DNA from 4 places in the Mesobacillus subterraneus genome. Region 4 is predicted to be linked to each of the others. Evidence: riboswitches for the same ligand, from Rfam matches in the RefSeq annotation. Region 4 holds a riboswitch; each other region holds the start of a gene.

Region 1 (4,217 bases), 120 kb from region 4:
TAAAAGAGTTAAAAGTGTAATTAAGCGGCTTAGCCGTTTTTTTTTGTATTTAATTCGTTTAGTCATTACAAAAATTTTTTACTTAGCTGAATTAACCTTAAAACATTTACATATCGTTCCAAAAATATTATATTTAGGTTATCGAAATAATTGAGGAGCGAAATAAAATGGCTCTATATCAAGAATGGTCTTCCCACATAAGAAGCTATAACCGAAACGTGAAACTTACATTTTTAGCAAATATCCTGACCCAGGTTGACCTTGGGATCTTCATGGTCATATATAACTTTTACATACGCGAGCTGGGTCTCAATGAATTGGTTAACGGAAAAGTGATTTCGATGACTTCGCTTGCGACAGCTCTAATCCTTATTCCCGCAGGAATATTAAGCGACAAAGCTGGCAGGAAAAAGTTGATGTTGTATGGTGCATTATCGACAGGCTTAATCTTATTTGCCCGCAGCATGGTCGAAACCCAGGCACTGTTGGTTTTGTTCGCATTTGGAACAGGACTGGCGTCAGCTTTCATTCAAGTTTCGATTATTCCGTGGCTTGCGGAAAATTCCAAGCCTGAACAGAGAGTACACCTATTCAGTATACATTTCGCTGCGATGACTGCTGCTAACGTGGTGGGCAGTCTTTTAGGGGGAATTCTTACTGACTTATTTTCAATGGTCATTCCTGAATTGAAGAGTATAAGGTACACGTTGATCATTGGTTCAGGTTTGTTTTTAGCTGCTTTGATTCCAATTTTGAGGTTGAATGAAAATCGACCAGCTCGCATATCGGCTGGCGATACAAAAGAAAAAACTAAAGGTATTCCCCACAAAGCAAGCTTCAAAATCATTCTGCTGTTTGCAGTTGCGCAATTGATGATTGGTTTTGGAGCTGGATTGGTCATTCCGTATTTAAACCTATATTTTGCAGATCGGTTCATGGCTTCCAATTCATTGATTGGCTTGGTCATTTCATTAGGACAGGGAGCCACAGCTGTTGCGATGATCATCGGTCCATTGGTCGTTCGCAGACTTGGTGAAGTTAGAGCGGTAGTTGTATTGCAGATGCTGTCCCTGCCATTTTTGCTGCTGACAGCGTACACACAGAACTTTTGGCTTGCTGCTCTAGGATTTTTATTTCGTCAGGCACTTATGAACGCAGGTAATCCTATCCAGATGTCGCTAATGATGTCGAAGGTTGATGATTCCATGAAGGGTTTAGCCAACTCTGTGAATCAAATGGTGTTTAACCTCGGATGGGCGGTTATGGGGCCGGTATCGACTGGAATCGTCTTGAAATACGGTTCGTATTGGGGATATGCGACTGTGTTTACGATTACTGCAGGTTTGTATTTAGTAGGTTCCACTTATTTCTTTTTGGTTTTCAAAACGATGGATAAGCCAAAATCCGGCATGATGAAGACAAAACCAGCTTGATTACTGTATTTCTTTGGATATATTTCTCGGGAAATGAAAGACGATGCCGAAATAACAAACGGTATTGTCTTTTTTTTACGTTAATCATATTGTAAATTTAATTATGTATTTGTCGAAGGATTCAAACAGGTTTTTCCCCGAGTACAAGGAATATGTAATATAAGGGAGCTGATCGGAATGCGAGAACAAATTGAAAGGTTTGTGGCTGAAATTCCAAAGAAGGAACATATTCTGCAGTTAGTAAATAAACTGGACCTGATCATAAAAATAGAAGCAAAGAGTGGTATATTTTACTTGTCTTTCAAGGATGGCAAGGTGGTTTGCCATGAAACTTGTATTCATAACGGATACACTGCAACAATTTCGGGTACGGATGCATTATTGGATCAATTATTTGAGGGAGACCTTAAACTGCTGCATGGGGTGAAATATAATCATTTAACAATTGATTGTACATTTCGTGACCTATTGGTACTGGAATCGATATTTTATCTTGCAAGACCACTTCCTGTGTAAATTTTTATCTGAATAGTCAAAATATATTGACTGCTATCTTGCGGCGTGATATTATCACTTTAACGCAGTAAAAACGAATTGAATATACTTATCCAGAGAGGTGGAGGGACTGGCCCTTTGAAGCCCGGCAACCGGTTATGAAAACACGGTGCTAATTCCAGCAGAGTTACTTGCTCTGTAAAGATAAGGAGAGATGATAAATGACCCTCTTCTTATGAAGAGGGTTTTTTGTATCAGTTTTTCCAGAAAAATTATGTAGATTGGAGAGATGGAGATGGCTAATGAGCAAAAAAATTACAGAATTGAAACGCTAGGGGTACATGGAGGTCAGTCACCAGACCCAGTGACCGGAGCAAGGGCAGTTCCGATTTATTCGAGCAATGCGTTCCAATTTGAAAACACGGAACATGCAGCAGATTTATTCGCGCTTAAAGAACCGGGCTACATTTACTCACGGCTACATAATCCGACTGTTACTGCTCTGGAAGAAAAAGTAGCTCTGCTTGAGGGAGGTATTGGGGCTCTTGCATTATCAAGCGGGATGTCTGCCATCACGATGGCAATCTTGAACATTGCACATGCGGGTGATGAGATTGTCGCTGCTTCCAATCTATATGGAGGCACTTATAATCTATTTGCTGTAACCCTGCCGAAGTATGGAATAAAAGTTCACCTAGTCGATTCAACGGATCCTGCCAATTTTAGAAAAGCGATCACTCCGAAAACAAAAGCAGTCTATGCAGAAACAATCGGTAATCCAAGTCTCAGGGTCCTGGATATTGAAGCTGTCGCTGAAGTTGCCCATGATGCAGGTGTTCCGCTGATTATCGATAATACATTTGCGACACCATATCTTTGCCGGCCAATTGAACATGGCGCAGATATCGTCGTCCACTCGGCAACCAAATGGCTATTGGGAAATGGCACTGTCATGGGCGGGGTCATTGTGGATGGAGGAAAGTTCGATTGGAAGTCACCTAAATTCCCAGGATTCAATGAACCGGACTCCAGCTACCATAACCTTGTGTATAGTGATGCAATTGGAGCTGCCGCATTTATTGTAAAAGCAAGAGTACAGCTTTTGCGGGACCTTGGACCAGCAATTAGTCCACAGAGTGCATTCCAATTCAATCTAGGAATAGAAACTTTACATGTTCGCATGAAGGAGCATGTTGAGAATACACGTAAAATCGTAGATTATCTTGAATCCCATCCTGCTGTTACTTGGATCAGATATCCAGGCTATGAATCACACCCTGATAAAAAGCTCGCGGCTCGCTATCTTCCTAAGGGAGCCGGTGCAGTTGTCATTTTTGGGATTGAAGGTGGTAGGGAAGCGGGAGCAAAGCTTATTAACTCATTAGAATTATGGTCCCACGTCGCGAATGTCGGCGATGCAAAAAGCTTGATCATCCATCCTGCAAGCACCACACATCAGCAGCTGGATTCAGAAGGTCTTAAAGCAGCCGGAGTTCCGGAAGATTTAATTCGCCTTTCAGTCGGAATTGAAAACGTCGAGGATATCATTGAAGATCTGGAGCAGGCAATCGAAAAAGCGACCGGAGTACCAGGAATTCCAGCCAAGGCTTAATATCCATAAGGTTCCAATTGGTATTCGGAAATAATTTTGTTGACACCCTTTTTTACTCCGTGCTACAATCACACTCGTAACTTAAAACACATTAGATAATTTAATAGCGTGCTCTTATCAAGAGAGGTGGAGGGATGTGCCCTATGAAACCCGGCAACCGTCAGTAAGCATTGCTTGCTGAAATGGTGCCAATTCACACAAAGCGGATCGCTTTGGCAGATGAGAGAAAGGAATCCACTATGACTATGCCTTTCTGCTCACTTGCAGGAAGGCTTTTATTTTGCCCTTTTTGAAAAAAGCTTAATAAGCTATAGCTGAAAAGCTTGTTCAATAAGAATTTATGATTAGAGCACAAACATCCTCGTTTAAGATTGAGTCTATTGCCATTTTTGCTGGAGATTGAATTTTTTCGATTAGGGAATGGGAAACTAGATTGATAACCTTCTTAATTTTCAGGGGATATGTAATGGTTTTAAAAAGTGTAGGTGTAAAGAGGGGGAGTCAATTGATTACGATAAAAAATGCCAGAAAGATTTATCCTTCCAGCAAGGGAGACGTTAAAGCGGTTGATGATGTCAGCCTTGAAGTCAAGGAAGGCGAAATATATGGGGTCATCGGCTATAGTGGGGCCGGTAAAAGCACCTTGATCCGAATGCTGAACGGTCTGGAGATTCCAA
Region 2 (4,217 bases), 1.5 Mb from region 4:
AACAAAATCCTAAAGGCATCAAATAAAAAATCCCAAAGAGACGCTATCTCAATTGCTGAAGTGGACTTAGGATTGAAACCTGATTATGAAGTAGCCCCTTCTGCTGAATTGGTTGTTTATCCTGGTGAGGACCAAGCAGTGTACGCATACCATGTCACTTTGAATTTCCTTAGTCCTGAACCTGGGAATTACCAGTACTTTGTCAACGCTGCAACTGGGGAAATCATCAATAAATACAATGCTCTTCACACTGCCGGTAAAAATAATCCTTCAGTGAGTGGAACGAACACTGTAGGTTCTGGTGTCGGAGTCCTGGGTGACACGAAATCATTGAACACTCTCCTTTCCAATGGTTCATATTATTTGCAGGACAATACTCGCGGAAATGGTGTCTTCACTTATGATGCAAAAAATAGGCAGAGAACCCCTGGTTCCCTATGGTTGGACGCCGATAATAACCTGAATGCAGCTTATGACGGTGCAGCTGTAGATGCCCACTATGCAGGCCTAACTTATGATTACTATAAGAATACTTTTGGCCGCAATTCATATGACAACAAAGGCGCAGCGTTGAAATCTACTGTGCATTACGGCAGAAGCTATAACAATGCGTTCTGGAATGGCCAGCAAATGGTGTATGGTGATGGAGATGGCACGACCTTCATCCCGCTTTCCGGTGCGCTTGATGTTGTGGCGCATGAACTGACTCACGCAGTGACGGATTTCAGCTCTGACCTTGTTTATCAGTACGAATCTGGTGCTCTGAACGAAGCGATTTCCGATATCTTCGGCACGCTTGCTGAATTCCATGATAATAATAACCCTGACTTTGAAATCGGCGAAGACATCTACACACCAAACAAAGCAGGTGACGCCCTTCGTTCGATGAGCGACCCAACAAAATACGGCGACCCAGATCACTACTCTGTACGTTATACTGGCACTTCCGATAATGGCGGTGTCCATATCAACAGCGGCATCATCAATAAAGCTGCATACCTTCTGAGCCAAGGCGGTTCACATTATGGAGTATCGGTCCCAGGCGTAGGAACGAGTAAAATGGGTGCGATTTTCTACCGTGCAAACACAGTTTATTTTACTTCTTCAACAAACTTTAGTCAGGCAAGAGCAGGATTGGTACAAGCAGCTAAAGACCTGTATGGATCCACTTCGGCAGAAGTCAACTCTGTCAATAAAGCATTTGATGCAGTAGGAATAAATTAATAGCTTTATATTTAGCGAGACTGGCTCATTTAAAAACGTGGACCAGTTTTTTTTTGTTAAGCGTACACTTTTTTAAGTGTGGCTAACTGCAGGTAGTTTTCTTAATCAAGCTCCAGCGCCCAGACCCTCGAGACGCTTCGGTCCTGGGAATGAAGCCCCTGTTCCACGAAAAGCTGTCATAAAAACAACAGAATCTTGACTGCTTCACCTACATATCCAGAAAAGCTGTCAAAATAGAATCCCTATGCCAGGCTAAACTTTACACCATAGTTACTTTTCACCTATTTACTTCACCGCTTTAATTTAATGATTGACATTCCGTATTAATAGCTGTACTATTTAGAGAAATTTAATAATTCAATATTATGACATCTTATCCAGAGAAGCTGAGGGTTCTGGACCTGTGAAGCTTCAGCAACCTTCAACCATTTTTGTTGAAAAGGTGCTAATTCCAGCAAGTTTTTAAAACTTGGCAGATAAGAAGAATGGCTATTAACTGTAAAGTCTTCTTCTAAAGAAGGCTTTTTTTGTTTTATTAGGGACCTCACACTGCACTGACTTTTTGGATCATTGTAGATTAAGCCCCTTTTAAGTCGATAATCTCGTCTTTTCCCCTAAAACAAAAACTGCCGTCTGACTACAACCAATAGGAGTGAGCAAATTGGCAGAAATGGATACGAAATTAGCCCAGCTTGGTAACAGAAGTGAAACATCTACAGGAGCGGTCAATCCACCAATCTATTTAACGACCGCCTACCGCCATGAAGAGATTGGACAGTCCAGCGGTTATGATTATGTGCGCACCGGCAACCCGACTCGCGAAATTCTTGAGAACGCGATTGCAGACCTGGAGGAAGGTGACCGCGGCTTTGCCTGCAGCTCAGGAATGGCAGCAATTTGGACAGTTCTCTCCTTATTCGAGCACGGGGATGAATGGATTGTCTCAAAAGATTTATACGGGGGCACTTATCGTCTCCTAGAACAAGGCTTCAGAAAGTGGGGATTAAATAGTACATATGCAGACATGGCGAATTTAAACGAAATCAAATCAGCGATCAATCATAGTACGAAGGCTCTTTTTGTGGAAACCCCGACGAATCCGCTCATGGAACAAGCTAATATTGAAGCAATAGCAAAAATAACAAAAGAACACGGTATTTTATTGATTGTGGATAATACCTTCTATACTCCCCTGCTGCAAAAACCAATCACACTTGGAGCGGATATCGTCATCCACAGTGCCACGAAATATCTTGGCGGGCATAATGATGTCCTTGCTGGTCTGATTGTTGCCAGGGGACAGCAGTTATGTGATTCTCTTTTCCTTCATCAAAATGGCGGCGGTGCGGTATTAAGTCCATTCGATTCCTGGCTGCTTATCCGCGGGATGAAGACTCTGGCATTAAGGATGGAACGACACGAGCAAAATGCCAGGGAACTTGTGGATTATTTACAGGGGCACAATGCAGTGAGAGATGTCCTGTATCCCGGAAGAGGCGGGATGATATCCTTCAGGGTTCACTCCTCTGCCATGGTCAATCCATTTTTAAAAAGTCTTTCCACAATCACTTTTGCTGAAAGTCTCGGCGGTGTCGAAAGTTTCATTACCTACCCTGCAACCCAGACTCACGCCGACATTCCGGCTGAAATACGTGAAAAAACCGGTGTGTGTGACCGACTTCTCCGATTTTCGGTTGGAATCGAGAACATGGAAGATTTGATAGAGGATTTGGAAAAAGCTTTTAAAAAGGCGCTTCAGGAGGCAGAAGTTCTATGACTCAGCGATATACATTCGAAACCCAGTTGCTCCATAACAAGCATAAAGTCGATCCAGCAACTGGCGGAGTCAGCGTACCGATCCAGCATGCCTCCACCTTCCATCAGCAATCTGCAGAACAGTTCGGGAAATATGATTACAGCCGCAGCCTTAACCCGACAAGAGAAGCGCTTGAGGAAATCATCTCCGAACTCGAGGGCGGTGTAAGGGGCTTTGCCTTTTCTTCTGGGATGGCTGCCATCTCAACTGCCTTTTTGCTTCTTTCGCAGGGAGATCACGTGATCGTGACCGAAGATGTTTATGGCGGGACTTATCGGATGGTTACACAGGTATTGAACCGTTTTGGAATTGAGCATACTTTTGTCGATATGACTGATCTTGACGCGGTGGAACAAGCGATGAGGCCAAACACAGCATTGCTTTATGCAGAAACACCTTCTAATCCGCTGCTAAAGGTATCAGATATTCAGGCTATCAGCGATATTGCAAAGAAAAACGGCGCCTATACATTTGTCGACAATACTTTCATGACTCCCTACTTGCAGCGACCGTTGGAACTTGGAGCTGATATTGTCCTTCACAGCGCGACAAAGTTTCTGTCCGGCCACAGTGATACAGTCGCAGGTCTGGCAGTAGTTAAGGATGAAGAACTGGCAAACAGGCTTTATTCCCTGCAGAATTCTTTCGGGGCTGTCCTCGGGGTCCAGGATGCATGGCTTGTTATGAGAGGTATCAAAACCCTGTCAGTCAGAATGAATCAATCTCAGGAAAGCGCAAAGAAAATTGCTAGCTTTTTAAAAGATCAGCCTTTAATCAAGAATGTCTTTTACCCTGACCTTGCAGATCATCCGCAGTCAGAGCTTCAGATACAGCAGGCATACGGGCCCGGTGCGGTTCTTTCCTTTGAAATTGAAAATGCTGAGGTTTTATCCAGATTTATAGAACAAGTGAAACTGCCTGTTTTTGCAGTCAGCCTCGGAGCGGTAGAATCCATCCTTTCCTACCCTGCAAAAATGTCACATGCAGCAATGCCACCGGAAGAACGGCAGAAACGCGGAATCGGCGATGGCCTCCTTCGTTTATCAGTCGGACTTGAAAGTGCAGATGACTTGATCGCAGACATTGAGCAGGCTTTGAATTGCATAGGAACTTTAAGCCTACATAAGGAGGAAGTCAAATGAGTTTCCTGAAACGCCTGGAAAATGAAATCTTAATC
Region 3 (4,217 bases), 2.3 Mb from region 4:
TCTGCAGTGTCTTTTAATTGATCGAGATCATATCCGGTAGTCCATAGCTCCGGAAGGACAATGATATCAGGTTTTTGAGCATTTGCCTTGTCAATCAGTTCGGAGGCTTTTTTATAATTTTGCTCAGGATTCCCAAAGACAATGTCCATTTGCAAGCATGCTATTTTATATTTCATCATTCATCACCGCCATACTTTCTGAAAATTATATCTTTACAAGTTACTATTTACGTTATATCATTTGTGACTAGAATTTCAAATTAAAATTTTTACATACTAATATATTTTCTAAGCAGGTGAGAAAATGGAATTTTCACAATCAAATTTATTGAAAAGCCTGCCCAAGCAGTTTTTTGCTTCACTCGTGCAAAAAGTGGGCATATATACTGAAAAAGGGGCAGACGTTATAAATCTTGGACAGGGAAACCCTGACCAGCCGACACCACAGCACATCGTTGAAAAGTTGAAGCAAGCTGGAGAAAACCCAGCTAATCATAAGTATTCGCCGTTTAGGGGATTGAGCTCATTAAAAGAAGCTGCAGCAGGTTTTTATAAAAGGGAGTATGGAGTCAATCTTGACCCAGAAGAAGAAATTGCCATCCTATTTGGTGGCAAGGCTGGCCTCGTTGAAATTCCTCAATGTTTGTTGAATCCGGGGGACACAATCCTTGTTCCTGACCCCGGCTATCCTGACTACATATCTGGAGTTGAACTTGCAAAGGCAAAGATGGTGACAATGCCATTAAAAGAGGAGAATGAGTTTCTGCCTGATTATGCCTTATTAAGTGCAGACGATTTGGAACAAGCAAAACTGATGTTTCTCAACTACCCAAATAATCCTACTGGCGCAGTGGCGCATCAGGAATTTTTTGATCAGACAATCGAGCTGGCCCGAAAAAATGAAATTTGTGTTGTCCATGATTTCGCGTATGGAGCGATTGGCTTTGAAGGAAAAAGACCACAAAGCTTTTTACAGTCAGAGGGTGCCAGAGAGGTTGGAATTGAAATTTATACGCTTTCAAAAACGTATAATATGGCTGGTTGGCGTGTTGGCTTTGCAGCGGGGAACAAGAGCGTGATTGCTGCAATTAACTTGCTTCAGGACCATATGTATGTCAGCTTGTTTGGTGCTGTTCAGGAAGCTGCAGCAGAAGCATTACTAGGGCCGCAAGAATGTGTGGCTGATTTGAATGATTTATACGAATCAAGAAGAAATGTCCTTATTGACGGATTGAAAAATATTGGCTGGCACGTCACTGCTCCAAAAGGTTCGTTTTTTGCCTGGCTTAAGGTTCCGGAACAATTCACTTCGGTTGAATTTGCAGATTTTTTACTTGAAAAAGCACATATAGCAGTTGCTCCAGGTGTTGGGTTTGGTGAACATGGAGAGGGCTTTGTGAGGGTTGGCTTACTGAGTTCTGAGGCAAGATTGCAAGAAGCTGTCAGCAGAATAGAAAGCTTGGGAATTTTCAAAAAATAGTTGACATTGAATTATTAACCTGACATAATCCTAATTAACAAATTTACTTTAACCAATTAAATAACTTGATTAAATTATTTTCTTATCAAGAGCAGGCGGAGGGACGAGCCCGATGAAGCCCGGCAACCGATCCAGCATTTAGCTGGGCACGGTGCTAATTCTTGCAGCGAAAGCTGAAAGATGAGAAGAGTTTAGTGTATTTTCTAACCTCTTCTTTGTGAAGAGGTTTTTTTATGGTTTTTTTATGGTTTTTTTGCACTTATATTAATGTCTAGCTCCAGCGCCTAGCCCCTCGATCGTTGTCTAGCTGCGGCTCCTAACTCCTCGAGACGTTTCGGTCCTGCCAATGAAGTCAAAGAGCGACTTCACTGTCAGGCCCTCCAACGCTTGTCGGAGTTGGGCAGTCGCCTATACTTTTCGATTTCGGTCCGCTCAATGAAGTCAAAGAACGACTTCACTGGTCAGCCCTCCAACGCTTGTCGGGGCTGGACAAGGCGCTTGCGCTTTTCTAACTGAAAGGATTGATCTACATGAGTGAAATTACAGCGACATACATAGTCCATGATGCAAAACATAACCCGGAGAAAAAAGCAGAGGGGATCGCGCTTGGGCTGACAGTGGGATCTTGGACAGATCTACCTGAACTGGACCAAAAACAATTAAAAAAACATAAGGGAAGAGTTGTTTCTGTAGAAGGTTCTGGCGTGAACACCAATTCAGACACAGTGGCGACAATCAAGATCGCTTATCCTGCCCTTAATTTTTCGCCAGATCTCCCAGCAATCCTCACAACGGTATTTGGAAAACTATCGCTTGATGGCAAGGTAAAGCTGGTAGATCTTGAATTTGGAGAAGAATTAAAGAAAGAATTTCCCGGTCCGCGCTATGGGATTGAAGGAATAAGGGAAAAGATTGGCGTTTATGACAGGCCATTGCTTATGAGCATTTTCAAAGGTGTCATCGGACGTGATATGGAGTTTCTGTTAAAACAGCTAAAAGAACAGAGTCTGGGAGGAGTCGATTTAATTAAGGATGATGAAATTCTTTTTGAGAATGAACTTACTCCTTTTGAAAAGAGGATCACTCTTGGGAAACAGGTTCTCGATGAAGTCTATGAATCTACTGGTCAAAGAACTTTATATGCTGCAAACCTGACAGGAAGGACTGCACAGCTTAGGGATAAAGCGCGAAAAGCGTCTGAGCTGGGAGCCGATGCGCTGTTGTTCAATGTGTTCGCCTACGGTTTAGATGTTTTGCAGGAACTTAGGGAAGATGAAGAAATTGGTATACCAATCATGGCTCACCCGGCAGTCAGCGGTGCGTTGGCATCAGCTGATGAATATGGCTTTTCATATTCTTTGCTTCTGGGGAAATTACTCCGCTATGCAGGAGCAGACTTCTCACTGTTCCCTTCACCTTATGGAAGTGTGGCGCTCGAAAAGCAGCAGGCGATCTCCATTGCTGAAGCACTGACTGCTGAAGATCAATTTAACAGGACTTTCCCGGTTCCATCAGCAGGTATACATCCCGGAATGGTCCCATTGCTTATAAAAGATTTCGGAGTGGATTCAATCATTAATGCCGGCGGAGGCGTACATGGTCATCCTGGTGGAGCACAGGGGGGCGGCAAGGCTTTCAGGCAGGCAATTGAAACCGTATTACAAGGAAAAACGCTTGAAGAGGGCACGCTTGATTTTGAAGAGTTGAAAATTGCTTTAGGCGTTTGGGGTTCAGCCGAGGTAGTGGCGAAATGACCCATCCAGTCATTTTTTGTGACTTCGACGGAACCGTAACCGAAAAGGACAATATCATCGCGATCATGAATCAATTTGGCCCTGAAGGATGGGACGATATAAAAGAATCAGTCCTTGATCGAACGATTTCGATCAGGGAAGGTGTAGGGAAAATGTTTTCCCTCCTTCCGGTCACCTTGCTGGAAGAAATCATCGATTTTGCCGTCAAAAATGCTAGGATTCGCTCCGGTTTTCAGGAATTCCTCGATTATGCCAGCGAAGAAGGAATCCCTGTATATATCGTAAGCGGAGGAATTGATTTTTTCATAGAACCTATCATTCAACAATTTGGCCCAATTGCTGGCATTTACTGTAATGGTTCTGATTTTTCAGGAAAAACAATCAAAATTGAATGGCCGAACAGCTGCGATGAACAATGTTCAAATGATTGCGGATGCTGTAAGCCATCAATTATGAGGAAGCTCGAAAAAAGCGGATCTTATAAAATCGTCATCGGTGATTCGGTGACCGATCTTGAAGCCGCAAAACAGGCAGATTTCGTATTAGCCAGAGATTACTTAAAAGATAAATGTGAAGAATGGGAAGTTGCACATACATCTTTTGAAACGTTTTATGACTGTATTGAAGCTTTAAAAATTAAGACAGGGGTGAAAGGATGAGTTATTTAGAAACCAAATGGGAAGAATTGGGCGACGTGAAGGCTGAACTGGCTGAACGTGATTGGTTTATGGGAACGAGTGGAAACCTTGCGATTAAAGTGAACAGCGACCCAGTGCAATTCCTTGTGACTTCAAGCGGAAAAGATAAGCGGAAACGTACTGATGAAGAATTTTTACTTGTTGACCAATTTGGTCGTCCGGTGGAGGAAACACATTTGAAGCCTTCTGCGGAAACTCTGCTTCATGTTGAGGTATACAATAAGACAAGCGCTGGATGCAGTCTTCATGTCCATACAATTGATAACAATGTCATCTCCGAGGTCTA
Region 4 (4,217 bases):
TCGACGCTATCTACTGCTCTTGGAAGCTGTGCTGCTTCAATTGGCTTGAACTGCAGTTTCTTGACATTGTCTTTTACATCTTTTTCAGAAACGGTAAGTGGGTCAGCATTAGGGTCAAGCTTAATCAAGCCAGCGTCTTCAAGAATCAAGAAGGCGCGTGCTGCATTTGTCGGGTCATTTGGAATCGCGATGGCAGAACCCTCTGCAACTTCATCCAGTGAATTGAACTTCTTAGAGTAAATCCCCATTGGCGCTGTTGGCACGACGATGACTTCCGATAGTTCAAGCTTATGTTCTTTCGCGAAGTTTTCCATATAAACCTTGTGCTGGAACAGGTTAGCGTCAAGATCATCCTTTGACAATGCCAGGTTCGGCTGGATGTAATCGCTGAACTCGACTACTTTCACTTCATAGCCTTTTTTCTCAAGAAGTGGCTTGATGGCTTTTGAGACCATATCGCTGTATGGACCGGATGTCGCTCCGAATGTCACTTTTTTTGCATCTCCGCTGGATGATGAGTCGCTGCCGCATGCAGCGAGCAGTCCGATTGATAAAAATAACACTACTGAAAAGAATAATTTTCTCATTTTAAAAGAACCTCCTATTATTTACCTTTTGTCTACTACTCTTGCAATTCTGTCTCCGCCAAACTGGATCAGCTGGACGAGGCAAATCAGGATGATGACTGTCGTGATCATGATTGTATTGTCGTATCTGTAATAACCGAAGCGGATCGCGAGGTCACCGACTCCGCCACCGCCGACAATGCCGGCCATTGCCGAATAGGCAACAAGGCTGATGATCGTGATGGTCACACCCTGAACGATGCCAGGCTTAGCCTCTGGTATAAGGACATCTTTAATAATCATCCACGGCGTTGCGCCTGTCGCAACAGCAGCTTCGATGACACCCTTATCGATTTCCCGAAAGCTTTGTTCTACGATTCTCGCAAAGAACGGGATTGCCGCGACCGATAAAGATACAGATGCGGCTGTCGGCCCGATTGTCGAACCCGCAATCAAATTCGCGAGTGGCAAGAGAGCGATCAACAAGATGATGAATGGAACCGAGCGAATCATATTGACGATGAAGCTGGCAATATTTTTAAAAACTTGATTTTCCAGAAAAAGTCCTTTATCAGTGACAAAAAGCAGAACCCCAGTAGGCAAGCCGACAATTATTGCGACAAGGATGGAGATGCCAACCATATAGATTGTTTCAAAAAATGCTTTGTTCAATTCAGGCAATAGTTCAATAAGGTTATCAAGCAGCATCACCAATCACCTCCAGATTTGTCGTCCTTGCCGCTATGTAGGCAATCGCCCGCTCAATCTCCATTTGTTCTCCCGTGACCTCCATGATGAAAATCCCCAGTGGAATGTCCTGAATATATTCGATTTTCCCATGGAGGATATTGCCGCGCACCTTAAAGGTTTGGAAAACATCTGAAATGACACCCTCTTCAGCAATCTCACCCTGGAAATAAATCTTGATCAGCTTTCCTTGACGCTCCTCCAGCAACCTTTCCGGCAATTCGAATTGAAGGATGGAGTTGACGAAGTCCTTTGTGAGCGTCTGCTGGGGATTCGCGAAAACATCATAAACATTGCCTTCTTCAATGATTTTCCCATCCTGCATGACCGCCATCCTGTCACAGATCGTCTTGACGACTTCCATCTCATGGGTGATGAGGACAATGGTGATCCCCAATTCACTATTAATCTTTTTAAGTAGAGATAGAATCGATTTCGTCGTGCTCGGATCAAGAGCGGAAGTAGCTTCATCACACAAAAGCACTGATGGATTGTTCGCCAGCGCCCTGGCGATGCCGACACGCTGTTTCTGTCCGCCTGACAATTGTGCCGGATAGACATCCTTTTTATCCGAAAGACCAACCATATCAAGGAGCTCTGTCACTCTATCCTGTATTTTTGCTTTCGGAAGGCCGGCTGCTTTCAACGCAAATGCAATATTTTCACTAACTGTCTTTGCGCTGACAAGATGGAAATGCTGAAAGATCATCCCAATTTTCAAGCGCGCCTTTCTAAGGTCATTTTTATTCAAAGAAGTAAGCTCTACTCCGTCAATATGTATCTCTCCTGATGTCGGCTTTTCAAGGAGGTTCAGGCATCGTATCAAAGAACTTTTCCCGGCACCGCTATAACCGACAATTCCATATATCTCGCCCTTTGCTACTTTTAATGAAACATGGTCAACACCTGTAACTGACCCTTTTTTCGTTTCGTATATCTTGACCAGGCTTTTCACTTCAATCATGTTTGCACCCCCGTTTTTTAAAAATAAGGCTCTGTTAAAGCCCAATCTTGTTATTACACCGTGTTGATTGTAGTGGAAGGCGCATAGACTCCTGCGGCATGAGCAAGTCATAGGGAGACCCCGCAGACGCATATAGCGCCGAGGAGGCTCCCCCACTGCCCTCGGGAAGCGAAGCGCCTGGAACGGAAATCAACAAACAGAGCTAAAAATAAAAATGCCTCTTTCATTCAAAGAAAGAGGCATCGTAAACATCTATACGACTTATCTTTCAGAATGAACTCATTCTGCAGGAAGTGGCACCTTTCCTAAAAAGGAGGTTGCCGGACGTCACAGGGCCTAATCCCTCAGTCTCTCTTGATAAGTAACTTATTCAATTAATTTCGATAATTGAAATATTAAAACTATCTGATATATTTGTCAATATAGTTTTTTCAGCGTTTTTTAATGACACCGCTTACATGATTGTCGGAGTAAGGAAATGTTTTTAAAAAAAGAAAAACCCTTGTTCACGATAAAACAAGGGCGCCGTAAACAAGGGAACCTGCGATGACATATGCAGGGTGGACTTTCAATTTTTCCATCAGGATGAAGCTGATTCCGCCAATCAGAATGGTCTGCATTAGACCGACCCCCTCATAGGAAGAGAAAAAGAAATCATAGGTCATGACTCCTAAAAGGACGGCAATGACAGGGCGGACGACGATTGTCAGCCTTTTGACACGCGGGGAATCTTTGAACTTCATTAAAAGTCCGAGCAGGCTGATCATTAGGATTAAGGATGGTGCGACCGTGGCAAATACCCCAACGATAGCACCGAGGATTCCGCCTTCTGCATATCCAATATACCCAGCCATCTTAGTTGCAATCGGGCCTGGCAGGGCGTTGCCCATTGCCAGCACTTCACTGAATTCGTTGACAGACATCCATTCATAGCGGTCAACAACTTCATTTTCAATTAACGGTATGGAGGCAGGTCCACCTCCATATCCTAAAATCCCGGGAATGAAAAAGTCCAAAAATATATGAAAGTAAATCATTGCTGCTCCCCTCCTGTTTGTTTGTTTTCAACTGGAGCAGGGTCTTTTTTCAGCAAGGCACCGAGCAGCAAGACAAAAATCAAAATAGCGGGATGCAGATTGAAGAATTGAAGAAGAACCAGACTGCCTATTAGCGCCACAGCTGTCCAGACCCATCCAAGCTTTGATTTACCTGACTTCTTGATAAAATCCCATGTAAGGACAGCAAGCATGACTGCAACAACTGGAACAACAGCCTCCGCCATACCTTTCACCCATGGCTCATCTTTGTATGAGTTCAGGCCGGTCAAGAGGAGGATCATCAGGATAATCGCCGGGATCATCGTTGCTGCCAGAGCATTGATCATGCCAAGATATCCCCCTACTCGATAGCCTATATAGCCAGCCATTTTCGTAGCAATCGGGCCTGGCAGTGCATTTCCCAAAGCAAGGACATCACCGAACTCATCAGAGTCCATCCATTTATATTTTTCTACCACTTCCTTATGTACAAGCGGAATCGAAGACGGGCCGCCTCCATAGCCAAGGATTCCCACGCGAAAAAACGCTAAGAATAAATCTCGTTGTTTCAAAACTTCACCTTCTCTTTGGTTATTGGTGCCTAAAGCGGTCTCTTTCTATAAATCTTATTGCTTTAATTTTATTATAGACTCCTATATTCGATACTGCATGTCAAATTCATATTAATTTGCAGGTCGATTGCCACACTAATTTACATCTTCCCCTTTAAAAGGTTCAGATCAGTGAAAATTCTCCTCGTCCCTTGACTTATTGGCGAATTTTTAATTTTCCCGACCACATTTTAAGTTATTTTGACCACATTTGTAATTAATTCGACCACATTTACACATATTCCGACCACATTTTGAATTAATTCGACCACTTTTTCAAATAATTCGACCA

What was found. A riboswitch is a leader RNA that binds a small molecule or an ion and turns the genes downstream of it on or off. The one in region 4 is predicted to bind S-adenosylmethionine.
Region 1: it holds a riboswitch for S-adenosylmethionine, as region 4 does, so the genes downstream of both, LC048_RS01445 (O-acetylhomoserine aminocarboxypropyltransferase/cysteine synthase family protein) here and LC048_RS02145 (methionine ABC transporter ATP-binding protein) in region 4, are expected to answer to the same signal.
Region 2: it holds a riboswitch for S-adenosylmethionine, as region 4 does, so the genes downstream of both, LC048_RS10015 (methionine biosynthesis PLP-dependent protein) here and LC048_RS02145 (methionine ABC transporter ATP-binding protein) in region 4, are expected to answer to the same signal.
Region 3: it holds a riboswitch for S-adenosylmethionine, as region 4 does, so the genes downstream of both, mtnW (2,3-diketo-5-methylthiopentyl-1-phosphate enolase) here and LC048_RS02145 (methionine ABC transporter ATP-binding protein) in region 4, are expected to answer to the same signal.

Annotation. Positions count from the first base shown of each region.
Region 1 is NZ_CP129019.1:310,582-314,798, forward strand. It holds gene LC048_RS01430 (thioredoxin family protein) at 1-20, shown strand, start outside; gene LC048_RS01435 (MFS transporter) at 168-1,433, shown strand; gene LC048_RS01440 (hypothetical protein) at 1,611-1,949, shown strand; SAM riboswitch class I at 2,035-2,139, shown strand; gene LC048_RS01445 (O-acetylhomoserine aminocarboxypropyltransferase/cysteine synthase family protein) at 2,224-3,540, shown strand; SAM riboswitch class I at 3,652-3,766, shown strand; gene LC048_RS01450 (methionine ABC transporter ATP-binding protein) at 4,046-4,217, shown strand, end outside.
Region 2 is NZ_CP129019.1:1,954,571-1,958,787, forward strand. It holds gene LC048_RS10010 (M4 family metallopeptidase) at 1-1,224, shown strand, start outside; SAM riboswitch class I at 1,595-1,707, shown strand; gene LC048_RS10015 (methionine biosynthesis PLP-dependent protein) at 1,886-3,001, shown strand; gene metC (cystathionine beta-lyase) at 2,998-4,182, shown strand; gene LC048_RS10025 (bifunctional homocysteine S-methyltransferase/methylenetetrahydrofolate reductase) at 4,179-4,217, shown strand, end outside.
Region 3 is NZ_CP129019.1:2,756,057-2,760,273, reverse strand. It holds gene LC048_RS14415 (carbon-nitrogen family hydrolase) at 1-176, opposite strand, end outside; gene LC048_RS14410 (pyridoxal phosphate-dependent aminotransferase) at 304-1,479, shown strand; SAM riboswitch class I at 1,559-1,666, shown strand; gene mtnW (2,3-diketo-5-methylthiopentyl-1-phosphate enolase) at 2,010-3,233, shown strand; gene LC048_RS14400 (2-hydroxy-3-keto-5-methylthiopentenyl-1-phosphate phosphatase) at 3,230-3,892, shown strand; gene LC048_RS14395 (methylthioribulose 1-phosphate dehydratase) at 3,889-4,217, shown strand, end outside.
Region 4 is NZ_CP129019.1:435,343-439,559, reverse strand. It holds gene LC048_RS02155 (MetQ/NlpA family ABC transporter substrate-binding protein) at 1-587, opposite strand, end outside; gene LC048_RS02150 (methionine ABC transporter permease) at 609-1,274, opposite strand; gene LC048_RS02145 (methionine ABC transporter ATP-binding protein) at 1,264-2,277, opposite strand; SAM riboswitch class I at 2,536-2,641, opposite strand; gene LC048_RS02140 (chromate transporter) at 2,784-3,314, opposite strand; gene LC048_RS02135 (chromate transporter) at 3,311-3,886, opposite strand.